One region of the Rhizobium sp. BT04 genome, then DNA from elsewhere that is predicted to be linked to it. Evidence: predicted binding sites of a transcription regulator. Region 1 holds the regulator's gene; each other region holds the start of a gene.

Region 1 (7,494 bases):
TGACGGAAATAGACGCCGGCAATCTCCTCGAGCGAGGTGCCGTCGAGTTCGACGATGCCCTGGTAGGGCTGGCCGAACTTGCCCTGGTCGATGGTGAAGGCGAGCACGCCCCGGCCGAGCAATTGCTCCGGCTCGGTTTCGCCTGCTGCGATCGCTTTGTTGAGCAGCGCCTGATCGAAGCGGGCATAGGCGCGGACATTTTCCGGCGTCGCGAAATCGGCGACGAGAAGATCGACCGGGCCATCGCCCTTGGTCTGCACCGTGAACTTGCCGTCGAATTTCAGCGAGGTGCCGAGCAGCACCGTCAAGACGACGACTTCGGCAAGCAGGCGGGCGACGGGTGCGGGGTAATGATGGCGCTCGAGGATCGCATCGAGCATCGGGCCGAGCTGGACGGCGCGGCCGCGCACGTCCAGACCCTCCACCTGGAAGGGGACGACATGGTCATCGCCGGCGAAATCAAACTGGCCGAGGGCGGCTGCAGCTTCTGCCATGGCTTTACTCCTAGTTTCGGAGCGATGGGTCAGCGTGCCCTTCGCTCGCGCGGCCGCAGGTCTATGACTCGCGGCATCCGATTATGGTTCAGATCGCGCCCAGGCACCAAGCAAGAATCGACTTCTGCGCATGAAGACGGTTTTCCGCCTCATCGAAGACCACGGATTGCGGACCGTCGATCACCTCGTCCGTCACTTCCTCACCACGATGAGCCGGCAGGCAATGCATGAACAATGCATCATTGCCGGCCTTCGCCATCAAGGCCGCATTGACCTGGTAAGGCTGGAAGACATTGTGACCCCGGGCCCGATGTTCCTGATTCATGGAGACCCAGGTATCGGTCACCACGCAATCGACGCCTTCGACCGCACGGTCGGCATCATGGCAGAGCATGATTTCGGCGCCCTCATTGCGGGCCCAGTTCAGATAGTGATCCTTGGGCTCCGAACCAAGAGGCACGGCCATGTTCATGCGATAGCCGAAGCGCGCAGCCCCTTCGACCAGCGAATGCAGCACATTGTTGCCGTCGCCGGTCCAGGCGATGGTCTTGCCCTTGATCGGGCCGCGATGCTCTTCGAAGGTCATGATATCGGCCATGATCTGGCAGGGATGGGTGTCATCCGTCAGCGCATTGATGACCGGCACGGTCGCATGCTCGGCGAGTTCCAGCAGCCTGGAATGCTCGGTGGTGCGGATCATGATCGCATCGACGTAGCGCGACAGCACCTTGGCGGTGTCGCCGATCGTTTCGGCGCGGCCGAGCTGCATTTCGGTGCCGGACAGGAACAGCGTTTCGCCGCCGAGCTGGCGCATGCCGACATCGAAGGAGACGCGGGTGCGCGTCGACGGCTTTTCGAAGATCATCGCCAGCATCTTGCCGGCGAGCGGCTTGTCGCCGGTGCCGGCCTTGAAGGCCTGCTTGCGGGCGAGCGCATCGTTCATGATGGTTCTGAGATCGGCAGAGGTGACCGCCGAAAGATCGAGGAAATGTTTAGGAGCCATGGTCTTCTTACCTGTCTGCGCCCGAGGGCGGCAATCTCTTCAAGCCGTCTTCTTGACCTTGGAGGCGCGAATGCTCTCGGCGGCGCGCTCGATGCGGGCAAGACCCTCGCGGGCTTCCTCGGCGGTGACGACGAGGGGCGGAAGAAGGCGGATGACGTTGTCGCCGGCGGGCACGCCGAGCAGATGGGCGGCGCGGATCGCCTGCAGCAGTTCGGCCGAGGGAATGGCGGCCTTGACGCCGAGCAACAGCCCCTCGCCTCTGATATCCTCAATCACATCGGGATAGCGATCCTTCAGCGAGGCGAGGCCCTGGCGGAAAACCAGTGCTACGTCGCGCACCTGCTGGAGGAAGCCATCGGCGAGAATGATGTCGAGCACGGCGCTGCCGACGGCCATGGCAAGCGGATTGCCGCCATAGGTCGAGCCATGCGTGCCGGCCTTCATGCCGGAGGCAGCCTCTGATGTGGCAAGGCAGGCACCGAGCGGGAACCCGCCGCCGATGCCCTTGGCGACCGCCATGATGTCGGGGGTGACGCCCGACCATTCATGGGCGAAGAGCTTGCCGGTACGGCCGACGCCGGTCTGGACCTCGTCGAGGATCAGCAGCAGGCCGTGTTCGTCGCAGATCTGGCGAAGCGCCTTCATGAATTCGGGGGTGGCGGGACGCACGCCGCCCTCGCCCTGCACCGGCTCGATCAGGACTGCGGCCGTGGCATCGGTGATCGCGGCGCGCACCGCTTCGATATCGCCGAAAGCCACCTGATCAAAACCCGGCGCCTTGGGGCCGAAGCCTTCGAGATATTTCTCCTGGCCGCCGGCGGCGATCGTCGCCAGCGTCCGCCCGTGGAAGGCGCCTTCGAAGGTGATGATATGGAAGCGCTCGGGATGGCCCTTGGAATACTGATAGCGGCGCGCCGTCTTGATCGCGCATTCGAGCGCCTCGGCGCCCGAATTGGTGAAGAACACCTTGTCGGCGAAGGTGGCGTCCGTCAGCCGTTTGGCCAGGCGCTCCTGGCCGGGGATCTCATAGATGTTGGAGAGGTGCCAGACCTTGTCGGCCTGCTCCTTCAGGGCGCCCACCACATGCGGATTGCTGTGGCCGACCGAGGTGACGGCGACGCCGGCGCCGAAATCGAGATATCGCTCGCCGCTTTCGGTGATCAGCCACACGCCCTCGCCTCGCTCGAACCGCAGCGGGGCACGAGAATAGGTGTCATAAAGCGGCGCGGCTTCAGCCATGGCGCGATCTCCCGATCTAAAGTTATGGGGCGACTGACTCCGGCTAAGAAAACCAGGCCCGAAAAATCAAAAATGCCGCCTTGCGGCGGCGACTGGCACTATTTCCTTTTCGCGCTGCAATGTCAACAAAACTGCGCCCTTAGCGCATGCAGCAAGGGTGTGCAGCGGCATTTTCAGTCTTCAACAGGCATTATTGCAGAAATGCCACGCAGGGGCAGCAAGTTGGGGAAAACTACGAATTCGATTCATCCGGATTCATGCGACTCTTGTCACGGAGTCAGCCTCACACTAGGTTAAAGTTCAATTACTAGACTGCATGCGGCGGAACTAGTCACCAAAATTGATCAAGCGTTTCTTGTTTCGGAGCTCCCGGGACAACGGTGAGGGATTCTGCCATCACCAACGCAAAAGGTGGAGACAGGGCATGAACTGGACAGACGAGCGGGTCGAGAAACTCAAGAAGCTTTGGGCCGAAGGACTGAGCGCCAGCCAGATCGCGGCGCAACTTGGCGGTGTCAGCAGAAACGCTGTTATCGGCAAGGTTCACCGACTGAGCCTTCCGGGCCGTGCCAAGGCCGGCGGCACCAGCACCGCGGCGCGAACGCCGAAGCGCAATACAGCGGCACCGCGCGCGCCGAACTACGCCTCTCGCGTCACCACCCGCACCGTTACCCGCCAGCAGGGCGCAACGATGCTGAAGGAAGAGATCGAGATCGAAACGATCGAGGAAATGGAATATGTGCCGAGGGGCAACGTGGTCGTGCCGATTTCGCGCCGCCTCGGCCTGACGGAACTGACCGAACGCACCTGCAAGTGGCCGGTCGGCGATCCGCTGAAGGACGACTTCCACTTCTGCGGCTGCGAATCCCCCGACAATTCGCCCTATTGCAGCTATCACCAGAAGCTCGCCTACCAGCCGGTCAACGAACGCCGCCGGGCGGCAGCGCGGGCTGGCTGAGAAGAACAGCATCGTTAGAATGCAGAAAACGGGCCGCGTGGCCCGTTTTTTTATGCGTGGATGGAAGCGCTCATTGCGGCTATGGCTGCCCCTCACCCTAACCCTCTCCCCGTAAACGGGGCGAGGGGACGTGCCACACGAGAGGTGTAGGAAGGGGAACGGAGACGTCGCGGCGGGGTCCCTTCGCCCCGCGAGCGGGGAGAAGGTGGCGGCAGCCGGATGAGGGGCAGTCCATCGCCGCGAACCGGACAGCAGCGGGACAAGCCCGAGCATCACGAAAGAGCCGTCGGCCGAGCTGTAGTGACGCAGCCCTCAGGCTTCCATCGAATACCCGGCGCCGCGGACGGTGCGGATGACGTCCTGCATGTTGGAGAAATTCAGCGCCTTGCGCAGCCGGCCGACATGGACGTCGACGGTGCGTTCGTCGACATAGATGTCGTGGCCCCAGACGCCGTCGAGAAGCTGCGAGCGGGAGAAGACCCGGCCCGGCGACGACATCAGGAATTCCAGCAGGCGGAATTCGGTGGGGCCGAGGCGGACTTCGCGGCTCTTGCGATGGACGCGGTGGGTTTCGCGGTCGAGCTCGATATCGCCGCACTTCAGCACCGTCGACAGCACCTCGGGACGGGCGCGGCGCAGCATCGCCTTGACGCGGGCAACCAGCTCAGGGGTCGAGAAGGGCTTGACGACATAATCGTCGGCCCCCGTCGAAAGTCCGCGGACGCGCTCGCTCTCTTCGCCGCGCGCCGTCAGCATGATGATCGGCAGGCGCTCGGTTTCCGGCCGCATGCGCAGGCGCCGGCAGAGCTCGATGCCGGAGACGCCGGGCAGCATCCAATCGAGGATCAGAAGATCGGGCGTGCGCTCCTGAAGCCGCATTTCGGCTTCGTCGCCACGAAGGATGGTATCGACCTCGAAGCCTTCCGCTTCGAGATTGTAGCGAAGAAGCACGCTCAGGGCTTCTTCGTCTTCAACAACTGCAACTCTCGGGATCATGCGTCTCGGTCTCCTCGCGCATGATCCTTAAACCGGGGGTGATTTAAGCAATGCATCCTGCGCAAATTCACAAACTGGCTGCGACCTCTTTGCGCGCCCGCACGGGCGCGCATGCAATTGACTGGTCCGGGCGACTGGCCCGGGCTGTCCGGGCGACTGGCCCGGGCTGTCCGGGCGATTATTCCGTAACCGCGCCGACGGTGTTGGCGCTGTCGTCCTTCGGACGATCGCCTTCCGGCTGCGCGCCGGTCGCCATGTAATAGATCGTCTCGGCGATGTTGGTGGCGTGGTCGCCGATGCGCTCGATGTTCTTGGCGCAGAAGAGAAGATGCGTGCAGCTGGTGATGTTGCGCGGGTCTTCCATCATGTAGGTCAGGAGCTCGCGGAACAGCGAGGTGTACATCGCGTCGATCTCGTTGTCGCGCTCGCGGATCGCATTCGCCTTGTCGGCGGCGCGCGTCGTGTAGACGTCGAGCACTTCCTTGAGCTGGACGAGCGCCAGCTCGGACAGATGCTCGAGGCCGCGGGCGAGCTTGCGGGGAACGCCGGTGCTTTGGACGGCGATGACGCGCTTGGCGGTGTTCTTGCCGAGGTCGCCGACGCGTTCGAGATCGGCGGCGATGCGGATCGAACCCATGATCTCACGCAGGTCCGCGGCCATCGGCTGGCGGCGGGCGATGGTGACGATCGCCTTGTCGCCGATTTCGCGTTCGGCGTGATCGAGGATCACATCGTCGGAGATGACCTTCTGCGCCAGCGCGGTATCGCCGTTGACCAGCGCCCGTACGGATTCGGCGACCATCTGTTCGGCCAGGCCACCCATTTCGGAAATCCGCCTGGAAAGGAACTTCAGATCATCATCATAGGCAGAATAAATATGTGTCGATGCCATGGGGCTTTATCCTCGAATAACGGAAAGGCTTGGTAACGCCAAAATCAGCCGAAGCGACCCATGATGTAGTCCTGGGTGCGCGGATCGTCGGGATTGGTGAACATCTTGTCGGTGTCGTTCTCCTCGACGAGATTGCCGAGGTGGAACATGGCGGTGCGCTGCGAGACGCGCGCGGCCTGCTGCATGGAGTGGGTGACGATGACGATCGTGTAGTTCTCGCGCAGTTCGTGGATCAGCTCCTCGACCTTGGCGGTGGCGATCGGGTCGAGCGCCGAGCAGGGCTCGTCCATCAAGATGACTTCAGGGCTGACGGCGACGGCGCGTGCAATGCAGAGGCGCTGCTGCTGGCCGCCCGAAAGACCCGTGCCGGATTCATGCACGCGGTCCTTGACTTCGTTCCAGAGACCGGCGCGCTGCAGGCTGGTCTCGACGATCTGGTCGAGATCGGCCTTCGACTTGGCGAGGCCATGGATGCGCGGGCCGTAAGAGACGTTTTCATAGATCGTCTTCGGGAACGGATTCGGCTTCTGGAAGACCATGCCAACGCGGGCGCGAAGTTCGACGACGTCGATATCGGGATCATAGATATCGTCGGTATCAAGCGTGATCTTGCCGGTGACGCGGCAGCCGTCGATCGTGTCGTTCATGCGGTTGAGGCTGCGCAGGAAGGTCGACTTGCCGCAGCCCGAAGGGCCGATCAGCGCGGTTACGGTGTTTTCGCGGATGTTCAGGTTCACGTCGAAAAGCGCGCGCTTCTCGCCGTAGTAAACCGAAACATCCTTTCCGATCATCTTATACGGGACGTTGCTCATCTTGTGATCCAGCGCCTTTTCAACTGCAGCTTCCGTCAACATGTTCATGATGTTTAACTCCGTTTACCAGCGGCGCTCGAAGCGACGACGCAAGAGGATGGCGCCCATGTTCATGACGATCAGGAACAGGAGCAGGACGATGATGGCACCCGAAGTCCGCTCGACGAAGGCACGTTCGGCCTCGTTGGCCCACATATAGACCTGCACGGGCAGGGCCGTCGAGGGATCGAGCGGTGTGGTCGGCGCGTTGGCGACGAAGGCGACCATGCCGATCAAAAGCAGCGGCGCGGTTTCGCCGAGCGCGTGCGCCAGGCCGATGATCGTGCCGGTGAGGATGCCGGGCATGGCGAGCGGCAGAACATGATGGAACACCATCTGCATCTTCGAGGCGCCGAGGCCAAGGGCTGCGGCGCGGATCGACGGCGGCACGGCGCGAAGTGCTGCGCGCGTCGCGATGATGATCGTCGGCAGGGTCATCAGCGTCAGCACCAGGCCGCCGACCAGCGAGGCCGAGCGCGGCAGGCCGATGAAGTTGATGAAGACGGACAGACCGAGCAGGCCGTAGACGATCGAAGGGACGGCGGCGAGGTTGTTGATGTTGACCTCGATCAGATCCGTCAGCTTATTCTTCGGCGCAAACTCCTCGAGATAGATCGAGGCGGCAACACCGATCGGCAGAGCGAGCACGAGCACGATCAGCATCAGGTAGAGCGAACCGATGAGGGCGACGCCGAGGCCGGCGGCCTCGGGACGGCTGGAATTGCCGTTGACGAAGAGGCCAGTGTTGAACTGCTTGTGGAGAGCGCCGCTCGCCTTCAGCTCGTTCATCCAGGCAACCTGCTTGTCGTTGACCTTGCGGTTCTTCTCATCGACCTTAAGATCGATCTGGCCCTTGCTGGCGCTGTCGACATTGGCGTCGGCGAGGACGGTGACATTGACTGTTTTGCCGATGATCGACGGATCGGCGATCACCATATCGCGCAGCTGGATCGGCGCACCCTTGGAGAGCATAGCGGTTGCATCGCGCACGTCAGGGCGGCTTGCGGCATTGATGTTCAGCTGCTTGACGATCGCGTCGCGCAGGAGAACCGGATAGTTGG
Region 2 (7,494 bases), 390 kb from region 1:
TCGTGACGATCGTCGCCGTCGACCAATTCTCTGCATGGCTGCGCCGCCGGCTCGTCGGCGATCATGCCTTCCTCCTGCAACATTGAGGCCGCCATGTCGGTGATCGACGCCAACCGCATGCATGAGATCGAAATGCGCTATCCGGAATATTTCCACCGGTCGTTCCGCCAGCGTTTCGGCGGGCTGATGGTCGTCATCGCCACACTGCTCTACGGCTTCTACGCCGTCTGGTTCTTCGATCTGCCCAAGCTCTTTGCCGAAGCCCATTGGGAGCGTGTCGGCATCTATCTCAGCCAATGGGTGAGTTACGACGTTCAGCCGGAACTCCGCATTGGGGATGACGGTTCGATCGACATCCGCTATCCGCGTTTCTCGCCGCTCGGCGACAATCCGCACCCGGCCTGGCTGGTCCACAATCCCGACGGCAGCATCACCGTTTCGATCAGCGGCACCAGCCGCACCGTCACCGTCTCGAAGAGCGAGACGATCGTCACCGCGCACGGCGTCAGCGTCCCCGTCGACGTTTCGAGCGGCACGCCGAAAGTCGTCGGGCCGGTGCCCGGCTGGATGACGGTTTATGACGACAACGTGCTCGCCGATCTCGGCTTTGCCGGCAATGTCAGCATTTCCGTCGACAGGGTGAAAATCCGCAAGCGTTTTATCGGCTGGGCGAATTTCATCTTCGATACGCAATCGTCCTTCTTCGACAAGCCGGTCGGCGAGGTTATCAGCCTCATCGTCTCCGGCCCGCGCATCAAGCCCGACCAATCCAACCTGTCGCTCGCCTTCGACGACATCTGGAACAACAGCGAATGGCAGCACGGCGACGTCTGGACCAAGCTTTTCCAGACGATCGTCATGGCGTTCCTCGGAACTTTGCTCGGCTCGCTCGCCGCCTTCCCGCTCGCCTTCATGGCAGCGCGCAACATCACGCCGAACCGCTTCCTGAACCAGGTGCTGAAGCGCTTCTTCGATTTCCTGCGCTCGGTCGACATGCTGATCTGGGCGCTGTTCCTGACGCGCGCCTTCGGTCCCGGCCCGCTTGCCGGCAGCGGCGCGATCTTCCTCACCGAAACGGGCACACTCGGCAAGCTCTATGCCGAAGGGCTCGAAAACATCGACAACAAGCCGCGGGAGGGCGTCAAATCGACCGGCGCTGAGACCGTGCTCGTCCATCGTTACGGCATTATGCCGCAGATTGTTCCCGTCATCGTCAGCCAGACGCTCTACCAATGGGAATCCAACGTGCGCGGCGCGACCATCATCGGCGCCGTCGGCGCGGGCGGCATCGGCCTCAAACTCTGGGAGGCCATGCGCACCAATGCCAACTGGGAAAACGTCGCTTACATGGTCATTCTGATCCTCATCGTCGTCTTCCTTTTCGACGCCGCCTCGAACGCGCTGCGTCATCGGCTGATGGGCACGAAAGCGCACTGATCCGCCGGACAAAAGGCGATGGCGGCGTCGTCATCATCATTCTGTCACGGAAATCTTTTAGCCGGAACCTGCTTGCGGTTCGCCGCCAAATCACTGCACATTGCGCTCCCCGTTTCGACGATCCCCAGGATAAAAGCCTTGCGCTACGCTCTCTATTTCTCGCCGCCGAAGGATGATCCCCTCGTCGGCGCGGCCTCGCTCTGGCTCGGCCGCGATGCCTTCAGCGGTGAGACCTACGCCGCACCGGACCATGAGCGGCTCGGCCAGGCGGAGCAGTTCGAGCTGACCGCCGATCCGCGCCGCTACGGCTTTCATGCGACGATCAAGGCGCCATTTTCGCTCGCGGCCTCCGTCACCGAGAAGGATCTCCTGACGGTTGCCGAGGAGTTTGCCGCGCGCACCCCCGCCTTCGAGATTCCCGAGCTGGTGCTCGGCCAGCTCGGCCGTTTTTTTGCCCTCGTTCCCTCTTCTCTTCATCAACCTCTTCAGGATTTCGCCGCGAAGGTGGTAAAGTCCTTCGAGCCGTTCCGCGCAGCGCTTTCTCCGGCCGATGTCGCGCGGCGCAACCCGGAGAAGCTCAGCGACAGCCAGCGCGCCAATCTGCAGCGCTGGGGTTATCCTTACGTCATGGAGGATTTCGGCTTCCACATGACGCTGAGCGGGCAAGTGCCCGAGACACGCGCCGAGGTGATGAAAGCGATTCTGACCGAGCGTTTTGCCGATTTCACCGGCCGGCCGCTTTCGATTTCCGGCCTTGCCGTCTTCGTCGAGGAGACGCGCGGCGCCCCGTTCAAAGTTCATTCCTGGCTGCCGCTTGCCGGCGCCAAAAGCTGAAAGACCTGACGACATGAGCAAAGAGACCGTGTTTTCCAACGCCCGCATCGTTCTCGAGGATAACATCCTCGCAGGCTCGATTCTCATCCGCGACGGCAAGATCGCCGATATTTCCGAGGGGAGTTCGGTAGCCGGCGAAGATTTCGAAGGCGACTACGTCATTCCCGGCCTCGTCGAGCTGCATACCGACCATCTCGAAGGCCATTACCAGCCGCGTCCCGGCATTCGCTGGAATAAGACCGCCGCAGTCCAGGCGCACGACGCCCAGATCGTCACATCGGGCATTACCACGGTGTTCGACTGCCTGCGCATGGGTGCGGACGAGGACGGCGGCTTCGAACACGGCGAAATGCGCGAGATGGCCGATGCCATCCAGTCGGCGGAGAAGGAAGGCCGGCTGCGCGCCGAGCACCTGCTGCACCTGCGCTGCGAGGTCTCGGCCGACAATGTGCTTGAACATTTCGGCGATTTCGAAAACGACCGGCATGTGCGGCTGGTCTCACTGATGGATCACGCGCCCGGCCAGCGGCAGTTCCAGACCATGGATCAATATATCTTCTACTACCAGAAGAAGCGCGGCCTGAGCGACGAGGTCTTTGCCCGTTTCGTCGCCAAGCGCCAGGCGGAATCGGCGCGCAATTCGACGCCGCACCGCAACGCCATCGCCAAGGTCTGCGCCGAGCGCGGCATCACCGTGGCAAGCCATGACGACGCGACGCTTTCCCATGTCGACGAGGCGATCGACAACGGCGTGCGGCTTGCCGAATTCCCGACCAGCTTCGATGCCGCCCGGGCGTCGCACGAGCACGGCATGAGCGTGCTGATGGGCGCGCCGAACATCGTGCGCGGCAAATCCCATTCCGGCAACATCGCCGCCCGGGACCTTGCCGAAATGGGCGTGCTCGACGTGCTTTCCTCCGATTACGTGCCGCTGAGCCTGCTGCACGCCCCGTTCATCCTCGCCGATGAAGTCGAGAGCATTACGCTGCCGAAGGCGATCGCCATGGTGACGTCGACGCCTGCCCGCACCGTCAGCCTCGATGATCGCGGCCGGATCGCCACCGGGCTGCGTGCCGATCTCGTCCGCGTTCACCGCTCGCATGGCGTGCCGGTGACACGCTCCGTCTGGCGCCAGGGACGCCGTGTCGCATGACGCCGCACGAACCCCATGCCGGAGCCGGAGCCGAACGCGGCATCATGGTCGTCGTCGTCGGGCCGAGCGGCGCCGGCAAGGATACGCTGATGAACCTCGCGGCAAAGCGTTTTGCCGGGCGCGACACCGTGCACTTCGTCCGCCGCGTGATCACCCGTCACCGTGACGCCGGCGGCGAAGACCATCTTTCCGTCTCCCTCGAAGGGTTTGCCGCCATGGAGCAGTCAGGCTCCTTCGCCGTCTGGTGGGAAGCGCACGGTTTGAAATACGGCATTCCGGCCGAGGTCTCGGTGGCGCTGTCGCGCGGCCATGTCGTCGTCGCCAACGGCTCGCGTTCGGCGCTGCACCGCTTCCAGGCCGCTTTCCCCCGCCTGAAAGTCATCAACGTCACCGCCCGTCCCGAAGTGCTCGCCGGCCGGCTGGAGGCACGCGGCCGCGAAACGCATGAGGATATCATGGCCCGGCTCGCCCGCGGGCCGCTGACGGTGCGCGGCGAATACGACGTGACGGATCTCGACAATAGCGGTTCGCTCGAAGAGGCCGAGCAGAAGATGGTCAAGATCCTCGACGGGTTGCTGGTCGAGACGCACTGACCGAGATCATGGGGAAGGGCATGCGCGCCGTCAAAGTGGTTGACTACGACCCGTCCTGGCCGGTGCTCTTTGCCGAAATCCGCGCCGAGATCTCCACCCTGCTCGGCGACCTCCTGCTGTCCATCGATCATATCGGCAGCACATCGGTGCCCGGCCTGGCGGCCAAGCCAAAGGTCGACCTCGACGTCGTCACGATCTCCGACGAGGTTCTGCCGACGGCGATCGATGCGGTGCGCGCTACGGATTTCGTCTTCCACGGCGATATTGGCGAGAAAGCTGGGCCTTCACCCGGGATCACGACGGTTGTGGATTCAGGCTCTATCTTTGCGGCCCTGGTAACCGCGCGCACCGTGAGCGCATCCTGTTTCGCGACTATCTCCGGGATCACCCGGAAAGAGCCCAGGCCTATGCCGACCTGAAACGCCGTCTGGCTGTGGAGGCGGGTGGCGATTGGGACTTTTACACCGGCGGAAAGACCGAGTTCGTCAGCGAGACGCTGCGATTGGCGGTTTTAAGAACATGAATCGGAGTGCGCAGCCGCACTCCGCGCGCGATTAATCGCCATCGCCCCGTCCCGAGACAATCTCGCGCTTGCCGACGTGGTTGGCTGGGCCGACGAGGCCTTCCTTCTCCATGCGTTCGACCAACGAGGCGGCCCGATTATAACCGATGCCGAGGCGGCGCTGGATGTAGGAGGTGGAGCATTTCTTGTCGCGCATGACGACCTTGACCGCCTGCTCGTAGAGCTCGTTACCATCCTCGGAAGCCATGGCACTCTTGTCGAAGACGGCGCCGGCTTCTTCCTCTTCCGTCTCTTCCTCTTCATCGGCGGTGACGGTGTCGAGATATTCGGGGCGGCCCTGGGTTTTCAGATGGGCAACGACCTTTTCAACCTCGAGATCCGAAACGAAGGGACCGTGGACGCGGGAAATCCGCCCGCCGCCCTGCATGTGCAGCATGTCGCCTTGGCCGAGCAGCTGCTCGGCGCCCTGTTCACCGAGGATCGTGCGGCTATCGATCTTCGAGGTCACCTGGAAGGAGATGCGGGTCGGGAAGTTCGCTTTGATCGTGCCGGTGATGACATCGACCGACGGGCGCTGTGTCGCCATGATCAGATGAATGCCGGCGGCGCGGGCCATCTGCGCCAGACGCTGGATCGCGCCTTCGATCTCCTTGCCGGCGACCATCATCAGGTCGGCCATCTCGTCGACGATGACGACGATATAGGGCATCGGCGTCAGGTCCAGCGCCTGGTTTTCCTCGATCGGGACGCCGGTGCTCCTATCGAAGCCGACCTGGACCATGACATGGATGGTCTCGCCCTTGTCGCGGGCCTGCGCCACGCGGTCATTGTAACCGTCGATATTGCGCACGCCGAGGCGCGACATCTTGCGGTAACGCTCCTCCATCTCGCGCACGGCCCATTTCAGCGCCATCACCGCCTTCTTCGGATCGGTGACGACCGGCGTCAAGAGATGCGGGATGCCGTCATAGACGGAGAGTTCGAGCATCTTCGGGTCGACCATGATCAGCCGGCACTGTTCCGGCGTCATGCGGTAGAGCAGCGACAGGATCATCGTGTTGATGGCGACCGACTTGCCCGAGCCGGTGGTGCCGGCGACGAGTAGATGCGGCATCTTGGCGAGCTCGGCAATCACAGGCTCGCCGCCGATGGTCTTGCCGAGGCCGAGCGCCAGCTTGTAGCCGCTCTTCTCGAAATCCTGGCTTTCGATCATCTCGCGGAAATAAACGGTTTCACGGGTGACATTCGGCAATTCGATGCCGATGACGTTGCGGCCGGGGACGACGGCGACACGGGCCGAGAGCGCCGACATGGAGCGGGCGATATCATCGGCAAGGCCGATGACACGCGACGACTTCACGCCTGGCGCCGGCTCGAATTCATAGAGGGTGACGACAGGGCCGGGGCGGACATGGATGATCTCGCCCTTAATGCCGAAATCTTCAAGCACGCTTTCCAGAAGCCCGGCATTCTGCTCCAGCGTCTCCTGCGACATGATCTCGCCGAGGCGTTCCGGCGGCTCCTGCAACAGGGCGCGCGGCGGGAATTCATAGCCTGAGGCGTCAACCCTTTCGGGCCGCGCAGCCAGGCGCGGCGATGGCAGAACCGCAGCGACAGGCGGCGTGCGCTGCGGCGGCGGCGAGACCTGGGGAGCCCACGCAATCTGGGGGGCTGGCGCGATCGGAGGCGCCTGTATCGCCTGAGATGCCGGCACGACCGGTGCCTCGACAGCAATGCGCCTCGGTTTTTCCAGGGAAGGGGCGACCGGAGGACGTATGGCGACCTTGGCGGAGACCGCTGGCGGCGGAGCCGGGCGGGAGACGACGGGAGCGGGAGCCGGCCGGCCGGGGCGCCATTCCATGATGCGGAACAGCGACGTGATCGATTCGGGTGATGTCTCAGCCTTCGGGAACGAGATCAGGGGCGGCGCTCGAACCGGCTCGGCCTCTTCGAAGGCCATGACTTCCCAGAAGGCGAAATCCGAAATGGAGGAAAGCTCGGCGGTGGCACGGAAGGCCGGCGCGACCGCCTCGTCAGCCAAGGGCGGCGGCTGCAGTTCGACCACGGGTGCTGGGGAAATTTCATCCGGCTCCGGCAGATAGATATCGAACGGCACGTCGACGGCGACCGGCTCTATCCGTATCGCCTGCTGTCCAATCTGCGAATCATCGCGAACCGGCTCATTCGGCCCGCGGCGCTTGCTGATCAGCGTTTCCGGCGTGCGAGTGAAACGGACATTCGGCGCGAGAGAAAAATTGCTCTGCCAGATCGGCGCCGCCGGCTTTTCTCCTGGATTTACCTCCGGAAGCTCCGCTTCAATCCCGCTGGAAAAGTCACCGGCGTCCGTCAAATTGGTTCTGGGAAAACGCATGCGTCCGCTACTCACTCATGCCTAACAAATTACGACCCTACCGGGATAGAAAAGGAAGGTTAATAAGTTCCTTCCCGCCGTATCGTTCCGATACGGGTCTCGGAGGTAATTTGCTGCGATTTCAACGATTTGCGTGAGGCAGAAAAATCTTTGCCCTTTTAAGGAACGCCGTTAGTGCGCCTCGTCCCAATTGCTGGCAGCGCGCGCATCGACCCTGAGCGGCACGCGCATTTCGAGCGCCGGCATGGTGGCATTTTCCATGACCGAGACGATGATCGGCATCGCCTTTTCGACATCCTCGTCCTCGACTTCGAAGATGAGCTCGTCATGCACCTGCAGCAGCATGCGGACACGCTCTGCAAGGCCGGCTTCAACAAGGGCCGGCTCCATCCTGATCATCGCCCGGCGAATGACGTCGGCAGCCGAGCCCTGGATCGGCGCGTTGATCGCCGCACGCTCGTTGAAGGCGCGCACGGACGGATTGGACGAGCGGATTTCGGGATAGTTGATTCGCCGGCCGAAGATCGTCTCGACATAGCCCTTGTCGCGCGCCATGGCCTTGCGGCTTTCCATATAGTCGCGG
Region 3 (7,494 bases), 380 kb from region 1:
CGCGCGCCAGACGTCGTTCCAATCCTTGGGGATGAGCCAGCTCAGGAAATCGAAGAGATGCGGCAGGCGCTCGAAGAAATGGCCGGCATTGCTCTCGTCGGCGAAGCGGACGGAACTGACGAAAGCCGCAATGAGGATAACCAGGCCGAGAACCGTGTAGAAGCGGCGCTTGGCGACCATCCGGTCCCAGGCCGTAGCGATCTCCTGCGTGCTCTGCATGTGCGGCTGTGTATCGGCAATAGTCATCAACGCCTCGCCTACTTCATAATTCTATCCTCAAATCGAGATCGATTTGAGGATAGAATTATGCAGCAATTCAAAGTGCTACAGCGTCCTTTGCGCGTCTTACGAGACGCGCGGCGCTGTAGTCACTAAGAAAAGGGCGGCCGTTTCCGACCGCCCCGCATTCCGGAAAGCCGATCAGCCGCCGATAGCAGCTTTGCGAACTTCAACGACGGCGTTGTAGAAGTCGTGCTTGACGGGCGAATAGCCCTTGTAGTCGCCGCCTTCGACAGCCGCGAAGCACTTGTGATCCTTCTCCGGCAGAGCCGTGAAGAAGGCTGCAAGCTTCTTCTGCCAGTCCTGGCCGAGAGCGTTGCGAACGACGAGCGGGCCGTTCGGGATCAGCGGCGAGCGCCAAACTTCAACGAGCTTGTTCGGGTCGACGGCGCCCTTGTCCACTTCCTTGCGGAAGGTGCCGGAGGTGTAGCCATCCTTGAAATCGCCGAGGCCCGAGCTGTCGTCGACGGCGACGTCGACCTTGCCGTCATAAGCGGCAAGCAGGTTGTTCTCGTGACCGCCGTTGAACTGCGTCGAAGCGAAGAACTTGTCGTTCGGCATGCCCGTGTCCTTCGGGATCTGCGTCAGCGGAACGAGATAGCCGGAGGTGGAGTCTGGATCGGCGTAGCCGAGCTTCTTGCCCTTGGCGTCCTTGATGGACTTGATGCCGGATGATTTCAGCGCGAGGCCGATCGAGTAGTAGCCCGTCGAGCCGTCCTTCTGCTGCGTCGTCAGGATCGGCGTGACAGCCTTCGGATCCTTGATGTAGACGGCTGCGTAGCCGGAAGCGCCGAGTTCGGCGAAGTCGAGCGTGCCGCCGAGCAGGCCCTGGATGACGCCGTCATAATCGGCGGCCGGGAAGAGCGAAACCTTCTCGAAGCCGAACTCCTGCTTCAGGTGGTCGGCAAGGCAGGCGTAATTGCGCAGGCGGTCGGTTTCATTTTCGCCGCCGAGGATGCCGATGCGGAATTCCTTGAGATCTGCAGCATGGCCGGCGCCGGCGAGCGCGAAGAGCGCCGTTGCCGCAAAGAGTGCTTTCTTCAACATGTTCTCTCCTATTGACCGGTGTCCCCGGCCTTCCCGTTACGAAGAAGTGTGCCCTTGACGCGGGCGCTCGATCGCGGCCGTCTCTAAAGACCGGCCAGCGCCAGCGGTTGGGTGCCGGCGGATTGATTGTCTGCCCGCTCGGGGGCGATATTGATCGATGTCGAGGTCACCGTTTCGTCGATGCCGGCGCCGTCCTTATCCGTCCCGTAGATTTCCTTCACCGCTTCGGCCGTCAATTCCGTGGGCTTGCCGTCGAAGACGACGCGGCCGCCGGCCATGCCGACGATGCGCTCACAATAATTGCGGGCGGTATCGAGCGTGTGGAGGTTGGTGATGACGGTGATGCCCTCGCGCTCGTTGATATCGCGCAGCGCATCCATGACGATCTTGGCGTTCAACGGGTCGAGTGAGGCGATCGGTTCGTCGGCGAGCACCATCTTCGGGTTCTGCATCAGCGCGCGGGCGATTGCTACGCGCTGCTGCTGGCCACCGGACAGCGTGCCGGCCGGCTGCAGCGCCGTCTGCTCGATGCCGAGGCGTTCCAGCGCCGCGATGGCATGCACGCGCTCCTCGCGGGTGAAGATGTTGAGCAGGCTCATCAGCGTCGAGCGGTGATTGAGGCGGCCGAGCATGACATTTGTGAGAACATCTAGGCGCGGCACCAGGTTGAACTGCTGGAAGATCATCGCGCAGTCGCGCTGCCAGTTGCGCAGCGCCCGGCCGCGAAGCCCAGAGACCTCGACGCCGGCGAAGTGAATGGAGCCGGAGCTCGGCTCCTGCAAGCGGTTGATCATGCGCAGCAGCGTCGACTTGCCGGCGCCGGAGCGGCCGATGATGCCGACCATCTGGCCCTGGGGAATGTCGAGCGTGACGGCATCGACGGCGAGCTTTTTTCCGAACCGACGTGTGACATTCTTCAGCTCGAACATCATGCTCTTCCCTTGCGATCCAGGCCTTGATCAGCATCGCATTAGTCCCGCTTGATGAACCTCGCATGTCATATTTGTGTAAGTCTTGTCACAATTCTCCGCCCCTATATCGAGGGTTTAGCCACTATAGCGGGACAGGAAATCTTCCGCGCTCAGGTTGCGGAAATCCTGCAGCGCCTGACGCAACCGCTCGTGCTCCCAGTCCCACCAGGCAAGCCTGTCCATCCGCTCGCCGATCTCTTTCGGAAAGCGCTCGCGGATGAGTTTGCCCGGCACGCCGCCGACGATCGTGTAGGATGCAACGTCCTTGGACACGACGGCGCCGGCCCCGATCACCGCGCCGTTGCCGACGCTGACGCCGGGCAAGATGGTCGCCCCATGGCCGATCCAGACGTCGTTGCCGATCGTCACGCGGTTTGCGCGCCGCCAGGCGAAGAAGTCCGTCTCCATGTCGCCGTCCGGCCAGTAGTCGGCGGCGCGATAGGTGAAATGATGCAGCGTCGCGCGCCAGGTCGGATGGTTTGTGGCATTGATGCGCACGGCGGCGGCGATATTGACGAATTTGCCGATCGTCGCACACCAGACGGAGCCGTCCTGCATGATGTAGGAATAATCGCCGAAGGCGGCCTCGCTGATGCGGCAGCGTTCCGAGACCTCCGTATAGCGTCCGAAGGTGGAGTCGCTGACGGAGGCCGTCTCATGAAAATAGGGCTCGATACCAAGCTTGCGGCTCATGCAGCGATCTTTCTGGGTGAGAATTGCTGGACGTCGAGGATGCGGTCGGCGACGGCTTCGCGCACCTCTTCGTCGTGGAAGATGCCGAGAAGGGCCACCCCTGCCGTTTTCTTTTCCGCGATCATGCCGACGACGACGGCACGGTTCCTGGCATCGAGCGAGGCTGTGGGTTCGTCGAGAAGCAGGATCGTGTGTTCGGTGATGAAGCCGCGGGCGATGTTGACACGTTGCTGCTCGCCGCCGGAGAAGGTCGCGGGCGGAAGCTGCCAGAGCGCTTCCGGCAGATTGAGCCGGGCCAGCAGGGCGCCCGCTTTTTCTCGTGCCGTGGCGGCTTCTTCGCCGCGCGCCACGAGCGGTTCGGCGACCACGTCGATCGCCGCCACGCGCGGCACGGTGCGCAGGAACTGGCTGACATAGCCGAGCGTATGGCGCCGCACGTTGAGCACGGTGCGCGGATCGGCAGAGGCCAGATCGACGATACGCCCGTCGTGGCGGATCAGGATCTGGCCGGTGTCGACGGCATAATTGCCGTAGATCATCTTCAGCAGCGAGCTCTTGCCGATGCCCGAGGGGCCGCCGAGCACGACGCATTCGCCTGCTGCGACCGAAAAGGCGACATCGGAGACGACGGGCAGTTTGATGCCGTCGCGCAGATGCATGGTGAAGCTCTTCGAGACTTCGGAAACGACGAGGGGCGTTGGCATGAATGTCTTCTTCCTTGTTTCGGGCCTCAAACCTGCAGGATCGAGGAGACGAGCAACTGCGTGTAAGGTTCTCTGGGATCGTCGAGCACCCGGTCGGTGAGGCCGTGCTCGATGATGTAGCCGTCCTTCATCACCATCATCCGGTGCGAGAGCAGGCGGGCGACGGCGAGATCGTGGGTGACGATGATGGCCGAGAGGCCGAGATCGTTGACGAGGCCGCGCACGAGATCGAGCAGGCGCGCCTGCACCGAGACGTCGAGGCCGCCTGTGGGTTCGTCCATGAAGACGAGGCGCGGGCCGGTGACGAGGTTGCGGGCGATCTGCAGGCGCTGGCGCATGCCGCCGGAAAAGGCGCGCGGCTGGTCGTCGATGCGGTCGGCGTCGATCTCGACGCGTTCCAGCCAGTCGATCGCCGAGGCGCGGATCTTGCCGTAGTGCCGGTCGCCGATCGCCATCAGCCGTTCACCGACATTGGCGCCGGCCGAGACCGCCATGCGCAGGCCGTCGGCCGGGTTCTGGTGCACGAAACCCCAGTCGGTGCGCATCAGGAAGCGCCGTTCGGCCTCGTTCATGCGGTAGAGATCACGGTAGCTGCCGTCGCGCATGTGGTATTCGACGCTGCCGGTCGTCGGCATCAGCCGGGTGGAGATGCAGTTCAGCAGCGTCGTCTTGCCCGAACCGGATTCGCCGACGATGGCCAGCACTTCACCGGGCCAGAGCTCGAAGGAGATGTTCCGGCAGCCAATGCGGTTGCCGTAGAATTTCGAAACGTCATGGACTTTGAGAAGCGGTGTGTCGGTCATTCTGCAGCCTCCCGGGCCAGCATTTCGCCGGCATGCCCCTGTGCGCGGCGGTCTTCGCAATGGTCGGTATCGGAGCAGACGAACATGCGCCCGCCCTTGTCGTCGAGAATGACCTCGTCGAGGTAGACCTCCTCTGCGCCGCAAAGGGCGCAGGGTTTGCCGAAGCGCTGGATTTCGAAGGGATGGTCTTCAAAGTCCAGGCTGACGACATCGGTATAGGGCGGCACCGCGTAGATGCGCTTTTCGCGGCCGGCGCCGAAAAGCTGCAGCGCTTCCGACCTGTGCATCTTCGGATTGTCGAACTTCGGTGTCGGCGAGGGATCCATGACGTAGCGGCCATGCACCTTGACGGGATAGGCATAGGTCGTGGCGATGCGGCCGTTATGGGCGATGTCCTCGTAGAGCTTCACATGCATCAGGCCGTATTCCTCGAGCGCATGCATCTTGCGGGTCTCGGTCTCGCGCGGTTCGAGGAAGCGCAGCGGTTCCGGGATTGGCACCTGATAGACGAGCACCTGGCCGGCTCCGAGCTTTTCCTCGGGGATGCGGTGGCGCGTCTGGATGATCGTCGCCTCGCTGGTATGGGTGGTCACCGCGACATTGGCGACCTTCTGGAAGAAAGCGCGGATCGAAACGGCGTTGGTCGTATCGTCGGCACCCTGATCGATGACCTTCAGCACGTCGTCAGGCCCGATGATCGAGGCCGTCACCTGCACGCCGCCGGTGCCCCAGCCATAGGGCATCGGCATTTCGCGCGAGGCGAAGGGCACCTGGTAGCCCGGAATGGCGATCGCCTTCAGGATGGCGCGGCGGATCATCCGCTTGGTCTGTTCGTCGAGATAGGCGAAGTTGTAGCTGGCCAGATCGCTCATTCGGCGGCTTCCTTCATGTCTTCGCCGCCGTTGCGGGCGGCTTCGAATTCACGGCGCATGCGGCGGACGAGATCGAGTTCGGCCTGGAAGTCCACATAATGCGGCAGCTTCAGGTGCTCGACGAAGCCTGTCGCCTGGACGTTGTCGGAATGCGAGATGACGAATTCCTCGTCCTGGGCCGGCGCGGTGATATCCTCGCCGAGCTCTTCGGCGCGTAGCGCCCGATCGACGAGCGACATCGCCATCGCCTTGCGCTCGCTCTGGCCGAACACCAGGCCGTAGCCGCGGGTAAATTGCGGCGGTGCCTTGGCCGAACCCTTGAACTGGTTGACCATCTGGCACTCGGTGATCTGGATTGTGCCGAGCGAGACGGTGAAACCGAGTTCCGGCACGTCGAATTCCACCTCGACGTCACCGATGCGGATTTCGCCGGTGAAGGGGTGGTTGCGGCCATAGCCGCGCTGGGTGGAATAACCGAGCGCCAGCAGGAAACCTTCGTCGCCGCGGGCAAGCGCCTGCAGGCGCAGATCCCGGGTCATCGGAAATTCCATCGGCTCGCGGGTCAGATCGCCGATCTGGTGATCCTCCGGCATGTCGCCGTCGGCTTCGATCAGGCCTTCCTCGCCGAGGATCTCGGAGACGCGCATGACGCGGCCGGTCTCGGCCGGACGCTGGGCCGGCGTCTCGACCGCCTCGTCCTGAAGCAGCGAGGGATCGAGCAGGCGGTGGGTATAGTCGAAGGTAGGCCCGAGCAGCTGTCCGCCCGGCAGATCTTTGTAGGTCGCCGAGATGCGGCGTTCGATCGTCATATCAGCCGTGTCGAGCGGCTTGGAATAGCCGAAGCGCGGCAGCGTCGTGCGGTAGGCGCGCAGCAGGAAGATGGCTTCGATCATATCGCCGCGCGATTGGCGCACGGCAAGCGCCGCGAGCGTGCGGTCGAAAAGCGAAGCCTCGGCCATCACGCGGTCGACGGCGAGCGCCAACTGCGCCACGATCTGGTCGATGCCGATCGCCGGCAGCGAACGGTCGCCGCGACGGCGGTCGGCGAGCAGCCGATGGGCATTGGCGATGGCGGCCTCGCCACCTTTGACGGCAACATACATGAGCTCAGATCTCCGTTGCTGTGATCTTGGTGGTGCGCGGCAGGCAGAGGAAATGTTTGCCCGCCGTCAGCACGATGTCGATGCCGCGCGGAAAGAGCGCGCGGTTCTCGGTCCAGAGCCTGAGGAAAGTTTCCGGCAGACCGACGGGGGCGATCTCCGTCACGCTCTGGATGCCCGGACCCATCAGCGCCAGCCTGCGGCCGCCCTCAAGATCGGCGAGTTCGATGACGACGGTCGTCGAGCGGTCGGGATATTCCTGCGTGCCGGACGCAAACAGACCGAAAGAGGAAAGGGCGGTGCCGGCCTCGGTGAAGGCAAAGCGCGCCTCGGCCTTTTCGGTGGTCAGCGGCGCACCGGTGTGGAAGCCGAGCCACTCCGGCACGGCCGATTTCGCCAGTCCCTGGGAAAGCCAGACTGATGTGTCGTGGTCGCAAAGCGTCAGCGCGATCGCGCCGGCGGCGATGCCGAGCGGCGCCGGCGGCGCGGCATCGGGCTGAACGGTCTGGATCGTGCCGGGGCGCGCCATGCCGTCCATCAGCATCTTGAAGACGCTCTGGGCGTGGAAAACCGGCTCGGCAAAGCCGCCGGTCAGCGCTTCTGTCTTCAGGCCCATCAGTTGTCTCCCCGCACCATGGTGAAGAAATCGACGCGGGTCGCCGCCGTCTCGTCGGCCTTGCGGCGTTCGGCATCGGCGATCCGTCCAGCGATCGGCAAAAGCAGTGCCTGTTCGACGAAATCTTTTGTCGCCTCCTCCTGCCAGAGCGCGTCGAAGACCGCCGCAAGCCGGGCCTTCTCACGGTCGGTGCCGAGTGCCTGCGCATGGCCGACCGAGCCGGAATCCAGCCGAACCGTCGCCCGTGTCACCGTCACTTCGCCAAGATTGAAGGGCGCGCCGCCGCCGCCGATGCGCCCCCGCACCATCACCAGCCCGGTCTCCGGCCCGCGCACCGGATGCGCCGCAGGCTTTTGCGGCAACGCGTCCCAGACCGCCTGGAGTTCGCTGCGTTCCGCGCGCGCCAGCA
Region 4 (7,494 bases), 650 kb from region 1:
CGAGCATGACCTTGCCCTGCACGAAAAGCTCCACCGGAAATCTGGTGGAAACGCCGTGATCGAGGTAGCGGGTGCCGACACCGGTAATCAGCCTTTCGCCGTAATAGGTCAGCAGGATGCCCATCAGCTGGTTGGATTTCTCAAGCAGTACCGGATCGCTGATCAGTGGTGAAAGCGCATCGACGACGGCAAGCTGCGTGAGAGCCGCATACCAGTAGATGGAACCGGGATCGCTGCCGGCATAACGGCCCTGGTCGACGGCACTGCGCGCGGCGATGATACGGCTATAGGCAAGGCTGAGAATTGATAATTCGCTGACGAGGCCCTCGTCGAGCGTATCGCGGGAGGGCAGGCTGGCATAAAAAGCGAGGCGCTCGCGATCGAGCGTCACCCGGCTTCGTTGCATGTCGGCGGCAGTCACGCTGGTCGGACGTGCGAGGTAGAGGCGGGTGGCGCCGATTTCACTCAGGATTTCTGTGGCGGCGATCGACCCGCCGCGGGCAAGCACATCGGCGAATTGCCGGTCCTTCTCGAGATCCCTGTACTGCCTGACTGAAGTCCGTATGACGATGACGCCTTCAATGAGCATGAAGACGAAGGGCAGCATAATGGCGGCCAGGATAACCTTTTTGATGGTTTCGAACTTCATCGCCAATCGCCACGGTGATCAAAATGTCGGTCGTGTGCGACCAATTGCCGGCAGCTTAGCAACAATTCTTAAAAAACTGATAAACCAGCCTATCCCTAGATCTCGGGACGAATGAAGTCGCGTGTCTCGGCGTCCATGACCCACAGTTCACCTGTAGAGATGTCGAACCAGGCGCCGTGAAGATGCATTTTTCCTGCGTCCTCAAGCGCCTTGATATCGGGGAAGGTTCTGAGATTGTTGATCGAATTGCGGATGGAGACACGCTCCAGCGCCGTCTGCCGCTCAGCGGCCGTCATCACGTCGTTGCTCTGGATCTGCTCGGCGGCGGGCTTGACCAGCGACATCCAGCGGCCGATGAAATCGCCGGGCGACAACGGCTCGGCATTCGGGTCGAGTGCAGCGCGAATGCCGCCGCAACGGCCATGACCCATCACGACGATATCCGAGACCTTCAACGCCTGCACCGCAAATTCGAGCGCGGCCGAGGTCGAATGAAAATGACCGTCCGGCTCATAAGGCGGCACCATGTTGGCGACGTTGCGGATGACGAAGAGTTCGCCCGGGCCGGCATCGAAGATTAACTCCGGTGCTGCGCGCGAGTCCGAACAGGCAACGACCAGCGTATGGGGACTCTGACCGTTTTCGGCAAGCTGCCGATACCTGTCGCGGGCGTCTGCATAACGCCCGTTCATGAAGTTGCGGTAGCCGTCCAGAAGTGGTGTTGGAAAACGCTGCATGCCTTCTGGATTAGCGCGGGCGGAAGACAAGATCAACTGCTGCACCGCAAAATGCCTGCATCGGCAAATGCGTCATTTTTTCCGCCGCTGCGCCGGGTGCACAAGCCGGCGCATCTGCACCATGGCCATCGGCGTCGAAAGGCTGGATGCATCGCTTGCCAGCATCAACTCGTTGCTGCCGCGCTTGACGGCGCGCGCCAGCACCTCGAAGACGCTGGCCGTGGCAAGTTGCAGCGCCTTTTCGTCCTCCAGACCGGAAAGCAGACGCGACAGGAAGACCGCGGCGAGCAGGTCGCCGAGACCGTTCGGCGGATTTTCGACGACGCGGTGTTCGGCCAGAAGCGCGTGCCGGCCGGAAAGATAGAGATTGCCGGTACCGCCAGCCATCATCGGCACGGCCGAAGTCACGAGCATACGCGACGGCCCGAGCGCCAGCGCCGCCTCCATGATCGCACTGTTGTCTTCGAGGGCTGCGCCCGAAAGCCATGCGAGCTCGTAGCGGTTCGGCGTCGCCAGCGAGGCGAGCGGAATGAGATGATCGCGAATGGCCTCGGCGGTCGCTTCCGGCACGTAGAGGCCGCCGAGATCGCCCATGACGGGATCGCAGACATAGGTGAGCTCGGGATTATTCTGCCTGAGCGCAGCGATCAGCCGGGCGACGGAGCGTGCCTGGGCGGCATTGCCGAAATAACCCGAAAGCACCGCCTTGACTTCGCCGATCCATGGCGCGCGGATCAGATCGTCGATCGCCGCGTCGAAATCGGCTTCCGCAAATGTCAGCCGCGTCGAGCGGCCGTGGCCGGGATGCCAGGGCAGCACCACGGTCGGCAGGGCCCAGACCGGATGACCGAGCGTCTCCAGCGCAAAGACAGCCGCGCGGTTTCCGACCGAACCACGCACCACATGGCTGGAGATGACGATGACTGCGCCCGCTGCATTTTCCGACATGATATCAAGGTCCGAATGATGATGGCGTTTGATGATCTTTTTGACGCCACGCTGTCAACCATTCTTCACGTGAGCATGGAAATGTGCGGCGAAGCGAAAAGTCGGAAGAAGGGCCGTCCCGTTCGTTTTGGCCACGAAAGCGGAAAAATCTCTAACGATTTCCCATTTTCGGCGTCAAAAAGCACCAAAACTATCCTTCAGGCCGCTATTTTAGAGATTTTTTCGAGGAATCTTCTGCTAGCTTGCAGAAAATCAGTCTATTGCGGGAGGCGATCCATGGCTGCCAGAAACAATCCGAAACGGGAAAAGCAGATCGAAGGTGCGCGCAAGATCGCCAAGGCGACCGGCGAGGCCCATCTCGATCCGGAAATCCTTTTCGGTCGGGCCAGCAACGACGATCTCGAACTCTATACGGCTGAGATGCTCGCGCTCTCCGCCGTGCATTCCGCCAAGGAACTCGCCGCCTGGAACGGCAAGGCGCCGCGCGTCAGCATCAACACCATTGCCGACGTCACGCCTGACGGCATCGCCGTCTCGGTGCTTTCGGTCACCGATCGGAACATGCCCTTCCTCTATGAATCGGTCATGGGGGAGGTGACGAGCACCCACCGCGACCTGTTCATGGCCGTGCATCCCATCCTGGTGATCGAAAAAGGCAAGCCGCCCGCGCTTTATTCCGCCGATCACCCGAGCGATCCGGCCGCGCGCGTCAGCCACATCCAGCTCCATATCGCCCCGCTCAATTCCGCCCAGGCCGCCGATCTCGTCAAGCGTATCGAAGCCGTGCTGGAACAGGTCCGCCTGTCGGTCTCCGACTGGAAGCCGATGCTCTCCAAGCTCGATGGAGTGATCGCCGAGCTTTCGGCCAACGGCGCCGGCCGCAGGAAGGCCGAACACGCCGAGGCGATCGCCTTCCTGACCTGGCTGCGCGACGAGAATTTCACCTTCCTCGGCATGCGCGAATATGTCTATTCAGGCAAGGGTTCCGACGCCAAGGTCGAGCGCGACAAAGGCGCCGGCCTCGGCATCCTCTCCAACCCCGATGTTCTCGTGCTGCGCACCGGCAAGGACGCCGTGACCACGACACCGGAGATCCTCGCCTTCCTCGACGGGCCTGATTTCCTGATCGTCACCAAGGCGAACGTGAAATCGATCGTCCATCGTCGCGCCTATATGGATTATGTCGGCGTCAAGCGTTTCGACGCTGAGGGCAATGTCACCGGCGAGCTGCGCATCGTCGGCCTTTTCACCTCGACGGCCTATACTTCGCTCGCCGCAGAAATCCCGCTGCTTCGCTCCAAGATCGAGAAGGTGAAGGAGCATTTCGGCTTCGATCCGATGAGCCATTCCGGCCGCATGCTCGACAACACGCTGGAATCCTATCCGCGCGACGACCTATTCCAGATCGATACGGCGCTGCTTGCGAGCTTTGCCGAACAGATCAACGATCTGGCCGACCGGCCGCGCGTACGCGCCCTGCCGCGAATCGACCATTTCGACCGCTTCGTCTCGGTGATCGTCTACGTGCCGCGTGAGGAATATGATTCGATCGTGCGCGAGCGCATCGGTGCCTATCTGAAGACCGTCTATGACGGCCGCGTCTCCGCCTATTACCCGGCTTTCCCGGAAGGCGGCGTGGCGCGCGTGCATTTCATCATCGGCCGCTCCGGCGGCAAGACGCCACGCATTCCGCAGGCAAAGCTCGAGCAGGTGATCCGCGAAATCACCGCCCGCTGGGACGATCGTTTCGAGGCTCTCGCCGGCGCCAAGGCGCCGAAGATATCGGTCGACCAGGCCTTCCAGGATTCCTTCACTCCGGAGGAAACCGTGGCCGACCTCGCCGATATCGGCGCCTGCGCCGCCGGCGAGCCGCTCCGCATCCAGTTCTATCATCGCCAGGAAGAACAAGGCCGTACCCTCTCGCTGAAGATCTTCCACGCCGGCGGCCAGCTGGCGCTGTCGCGCCGCGTACCGCTTCTTGAGAATCTCGGCTTCAATGTCGTCAGCGAACGCACCTTCGACATCGGGGTTCCGGCCGCTGACGGAGAAATGAAACTCGTCGTGCTGCACGATATGGAGCTCGAGACCCGCAACGGCGGCGAAATCGATCTGCAGCGCTACGGCGCCGCCCTGGAAGAAGCCTTTGTCGCCGCCTTCGCCGGCACGATCGACAATGACAGCTTCAACCGGCTGATCCTTTCGGCCGGGCTCTCGGCGCGCGAGACGAATGTGCTGCGCGCTTATGCCCGCTATCTCCGCCAGGCCGGCATCGCTTATTCGCAGGATTATATCGCAACGACGCTCGACAAATATCCCGATGTCGCCGCCGCCATTTTCCAGCTGTTCCATAACACGCTTGACACCAGGCTTTCGGAGAAGGCCCGCGTCAAGAAGCTTGCCGAACTGCACCAGGCGATCGAAGCCGAGCTTGCCGACGTGCCGAGCCTTGACGACGACCGTATCCTGCGCCGCTACGTCAATATCGTCGATGCGACGCTGCGCACCAATTATTTCCAGAAGAACCCGGACGGCTCGCCGAAGCCGATGCTGGCCTTCAAGCTCGATCCGCACCTGGTAGACGGGTTGCCGGAGCCGAAACCCTTCCGCGAAATGTTCGTTTACGGCGTCGAAGTCGAAGGCGTGCACCTGCGCTTCGGCAAGGTGGCGCGCGGCGGCCTGCGCTGGTCGGATCGCGCCGAGGATTACCGCACCGAGGTGCTCGGCCTGGTCAAGGCCCAGCAGGTGAAGAACGCGGTCATCGTGCCGGTCGGCGCCAAGGGCGGATTCTATCCGAAGAAGCTTCCCGTCGGCGGCAGCCGCGACGAGATCTTCAATGCCGGCCGCGAGGCCTACAAGACCTATATCCGCACGCTGCTGTCGATCACCGACAATATATCGGGCGCCGATATCGTGCCGCCGAAGGATACGGTCAGGCTCGACGGCGACGACCCCTATTTCGTCGTCGCTGCCGACAAGGGCACAGCAACCTTTTCCGACACCGCCAATGCGCTGGCGCAGGAAGCCGGCTTCTGGCTGGACGACGCCTTCGCCTCCGGCGGCTCGGCCGGTTACGACCACAAGAAGATGGGCATCACCGCTCGTGGCGCCTGGGAAACCGTGAAACGGCATTTCCGCGAAATGGACATCGATATCCAGACGACGCCCTTCACCGTCGCCGGCGTCGGCGACATGTCGGGCGACGTCTTCGGCAACGGCATGCTGCTCTCTCCGAAGATCAGGCTCATCGCCGCCTTCGATCACCGCGACATCATCATCGATCCCGATCCGGACATGGAAAAGACGCTTGCCGAACGCCAGCGGCTCTTCGACCTGCCGCGTTCGAGCTGGCAGGACTTCGACAAGAGCGTGCTTTCGAAAGGGGCGATGATCATTTCCCGCGCGGCGAAGTCGGTCACGCTGACGCCGGAAGCGGTTGCCGCGATCGGTATCGACAAGGCAGTGGCGACACCCTTCGAGATCATGACGGCGATCCTGAAGAGCCCGATCGACCTGCTCTGGTTCGGCGGCATCGGCACCTATGTGAAGGCGCCCTCCGAAACCGACACCGAAGTCGGCGACCGCGCCAACGATCCGATCCGCATCACCGCGACTGATGTGCGCGCCAAGGTGATCGGCGAGGGCGCAAACCTCGGCGTCACCCAGAAGGGCCGCATTGCATACGGCCTCAAGGGCGGGCGCTGCAACTCCGACGCCATCGACAACTCGGCCGGCGTCAACACCTCGGACGTCGAGGTCAACATTAAGATCGCGCTGGCCGCCGCCATGCATGACGGACGCCTGACGCGTGCAAAACGCGACCAGCTTCTTTCCTCGATGACCGACGAAGTCGCGACCCTGGTGCTGCGCAACAACTACCTGCAGTCGCTGGCGATCTCGCTGACGGAGCGCAAAGGCACTGCAAACGGCCTGGAACTTGCGCGTTTCATGACGGTTCTCGAAGGCGCCAAGCAGCTGAATCGCAAGGTCGAGACGCTGCCGGACGACCAGACTCTCGCCGAACGTTATGCCGCCGGTAAGCCGCTGACCCGGCCGGAAATCGGCGTGTTGGTGTCCTATGCCAAGATCGTGCTCTTCGATGCGCTGGCCGCCAGCGATCTGCCGGACGATCCCTATTTCACTTCGACGCTTTCGAATTATTTCCCCGTCAAGATGCAGAAGTCGAACGCCGGCGATATCGCCGGCCATCGGCTGAAGCGCGAAATCATCGCGACGGTGCTCGCCAACGAGGCGATCAACCGCGGCGGACCGAGCTTCACCGTCGCCATGATGGACGCAACGGCGGCTTCCGCACCGGAAGTCGTGCGTGCGGCGATCGTTGCCCGCGACGGTTTCGACCTGACCCGGCTCTGGGCTGAAACGGATGCTCTCGACGGCAAGATATCGGGTGAGATGCAGAATCGCATCTACGAGGAAATCAGCCACAGTTTTATCGTGCTGACGCGCCTGTTGCTGAAAACGGGCATGACCAAGGCTGATATGGCAGAAGTGATTAGCCGGCTGCAGGCGGCTCTGAAGAAGCTGAAAACCGCCTTCGCCGGACAGGTGGCCAGCGAGGTCGCCGTGCGCCAGGCGGAGTACAGCCAGGCGGGCCTGCCCGAAAAACTCGCGGCCGAGATCGCCGGCCTCCCGATCTTCGCACTGGTGCCGGAGATCATGCAGATCGCCGAGCGCACCGGCGAACCCCTGGTGCGCGCCGCCGAGAACTACATCGCCGTGTCGCAGACTTTTCGTATTGCGCGGCTGCTGGCGGCGGGCGGCCGGATCCTCACCTCAGACCACTACGAGAATCTGGCGCTTGCCCGCAGCATTGACCAAATCGCCAGCGCAAGGCGCGACATCGTCATCTCGGCGCTGTCCGAGCACGGCAAGGAAAAGCTTCCCGTTCAGGCCTGGCATGCGCAGGATCGCATCCGCATCAACCGTATCCTCGAGGAGCTTTCAAGCCTCAGCGACGGCGGCGATCCCAACCTTGCGCGTATTACCGTTGCTGCAGGTATCCTGACCGATCTTGCGCGCGACCGGGCGAGGTGAGACAGTCCGCGGAAAAGGAGCGGATGTTGAATCGCATTGACTGGACAGGAACGCAGCCGCCGAAGGCCACGGAGAAGGGCATCTGGGGGTGGATGTTCTTCGATTGGG

Evidence for each region. The regulator PhoB, encoded in region 1, activates phosphate uptake and scavenging genes when phosphate is short. The targets are predictions, from matches to a motif close to TGTCATNNANCTGTCAT.
Region 2: a site for PhoB is predicted at 1,469-1,485, ahead of QMO82_RS23775 (DUF1045 domain-containing protein). Genes of this name have one in related genera too.
Region 3: a site for PhoB is predicted at 2,322-2,338, ahead of phnC (phosphonate ABC transporter ATP-binding protein). Genes of this name have one in related genera too.
Region 4: a site for PhoB is predicted at 2,387-2,403, ahead of QMO82_RS22700 (NAD-glutamate dehydrogenase). Genes of this name have one in related genera too.

The regions. Positions count from the first base shown of each region.
Region 1 covers NZ_CP125652.1:3,585,677-3,593,170, reverse strand. Annotated here, with positions in the region: gene QMO82_RS25765 (Hsp33 family molecular chaperone) at 1-494, opposite strand, end outside; gene argF (ornithine carbamoyltransferase) at 583-1,497, opposite strand; gene QMO82_RS25755 (aspartate aminotransferase family protein) at 1,537-2,736, opposite strand; gene QMO82_RS25750 (GcrA family cell cycle regulator) at 3,161-3,694, shown strand; gene phoB (phosphate regulon transcriptional regulator PhoB) at 4,007-4,690, opposite strand; gene phoU (phosphate signaling complex protein PhoU) at 4,869-5,582, opposite strand; gene pstB (phosphate ABC transporter ATP-binding protein PstB) at 5,627-6,442, opposite strand; gene pstA (phosphate ABC transporter permease PstA) at 6,458-7,494, opposite strand, start outside.
Region 2 covers NZ_CP125652.1:3,197,418-3,204,911, reverse strand. Annotated here, with positions in the region: gene phnE (phosphonate ABC transporter, permease protein PhnE) at 1-86, shown strand, start outside; gene phnE (phosphonate ABC transporter, permease protein PhnE) at 94-1,437, shown strand; gene QMO82_RS23775 (DUF1045 domain-containing protein) at 1,576-2,271, shown strand; gene QMO82_RS23770 (alpha-D-ribose 1-methylphosphonate 5-triphosphate diphosphatase) at 2,285-3,424, shown strand; gene phnN (phosphonate metabolism protein/1,5-bisphosphokinase (PRPP-forming) PhnN) at 3,421-4,017, shown strand; partial or broken gene QMO82_RS23760 (GrpB family protein) at 4,038-4,540, shown strand; gene QMO82_RS23755 (DNA translocase FtsK) at 4,572-6,911, opposite strand; gene polA (DNA polymerase I) at 7,083-7,494, opposite strand, start outside.
Region 3 covers NZ_CP125652.1:3,205,540-3,213,033, forward strand. Annotated here, with positions in the region: gene phnE (phosphonate ABC transporter, permease protein PhnE) at 1-246, opposite strand, end outside; gene phnD (phosphonate ABC transporter substrate-binding protein) at 421-1,326, opposite strand; gene phnC (phosphonate ABC transporter ATP-binding protein) at 1,410-2,255, opposite strand; gene QMO82_RS23800 (DapH/DapD/GlmU-related protein) at 2,373-2,990, opposite strand; gene phnL (phosphonate C-P lyase system protein PhnL) at 2,987-3,694, opposite strand; gene phnK (phosphonate C-P lyase system protein PhnK) at 3,721-4,497, opposite strand; gene QMO82_RS23815 (alpha-D-ribose 1-methylphosphonate 5-phosphate C-P-lyase PhnJ) at 4,494-5,369, opposite strand; gene QMO82_RS23820 (carbon-phosphorus lyase complex subunit PhnI) at 5,366-6,472, opposite strand; gene phnH (phosphonate C-P lyase system protein PhnH) at 6,477-7,085, opposite strand; gene phnG (phosphonate C-P lyase system protein PhnG) at 7,085-7,494, opposite strand, start outside.
Region 4 covers NZ_CP125652.1:2,931,999-2,939,492, forward strand. Annotated here, with positions in the region: gene QMO82_RS22685 (GGDEF domain-containing protein) at 1-649, opposite strand, end outside; gene QMO82_RS22690 (carbonic anhydrase) at 745-1,386, opposite strand; gene pdxY (pyridoxal kinase PdxY) at 1,459-2,334, opposite strand; gene QMO82_RS22700 (NAD-glutamate dehydrogenase) at 2,611-7,386, shown strand; gene QMO82_RS22705 (MFS transporter) at 7,410-7,494, shown strand, end outside.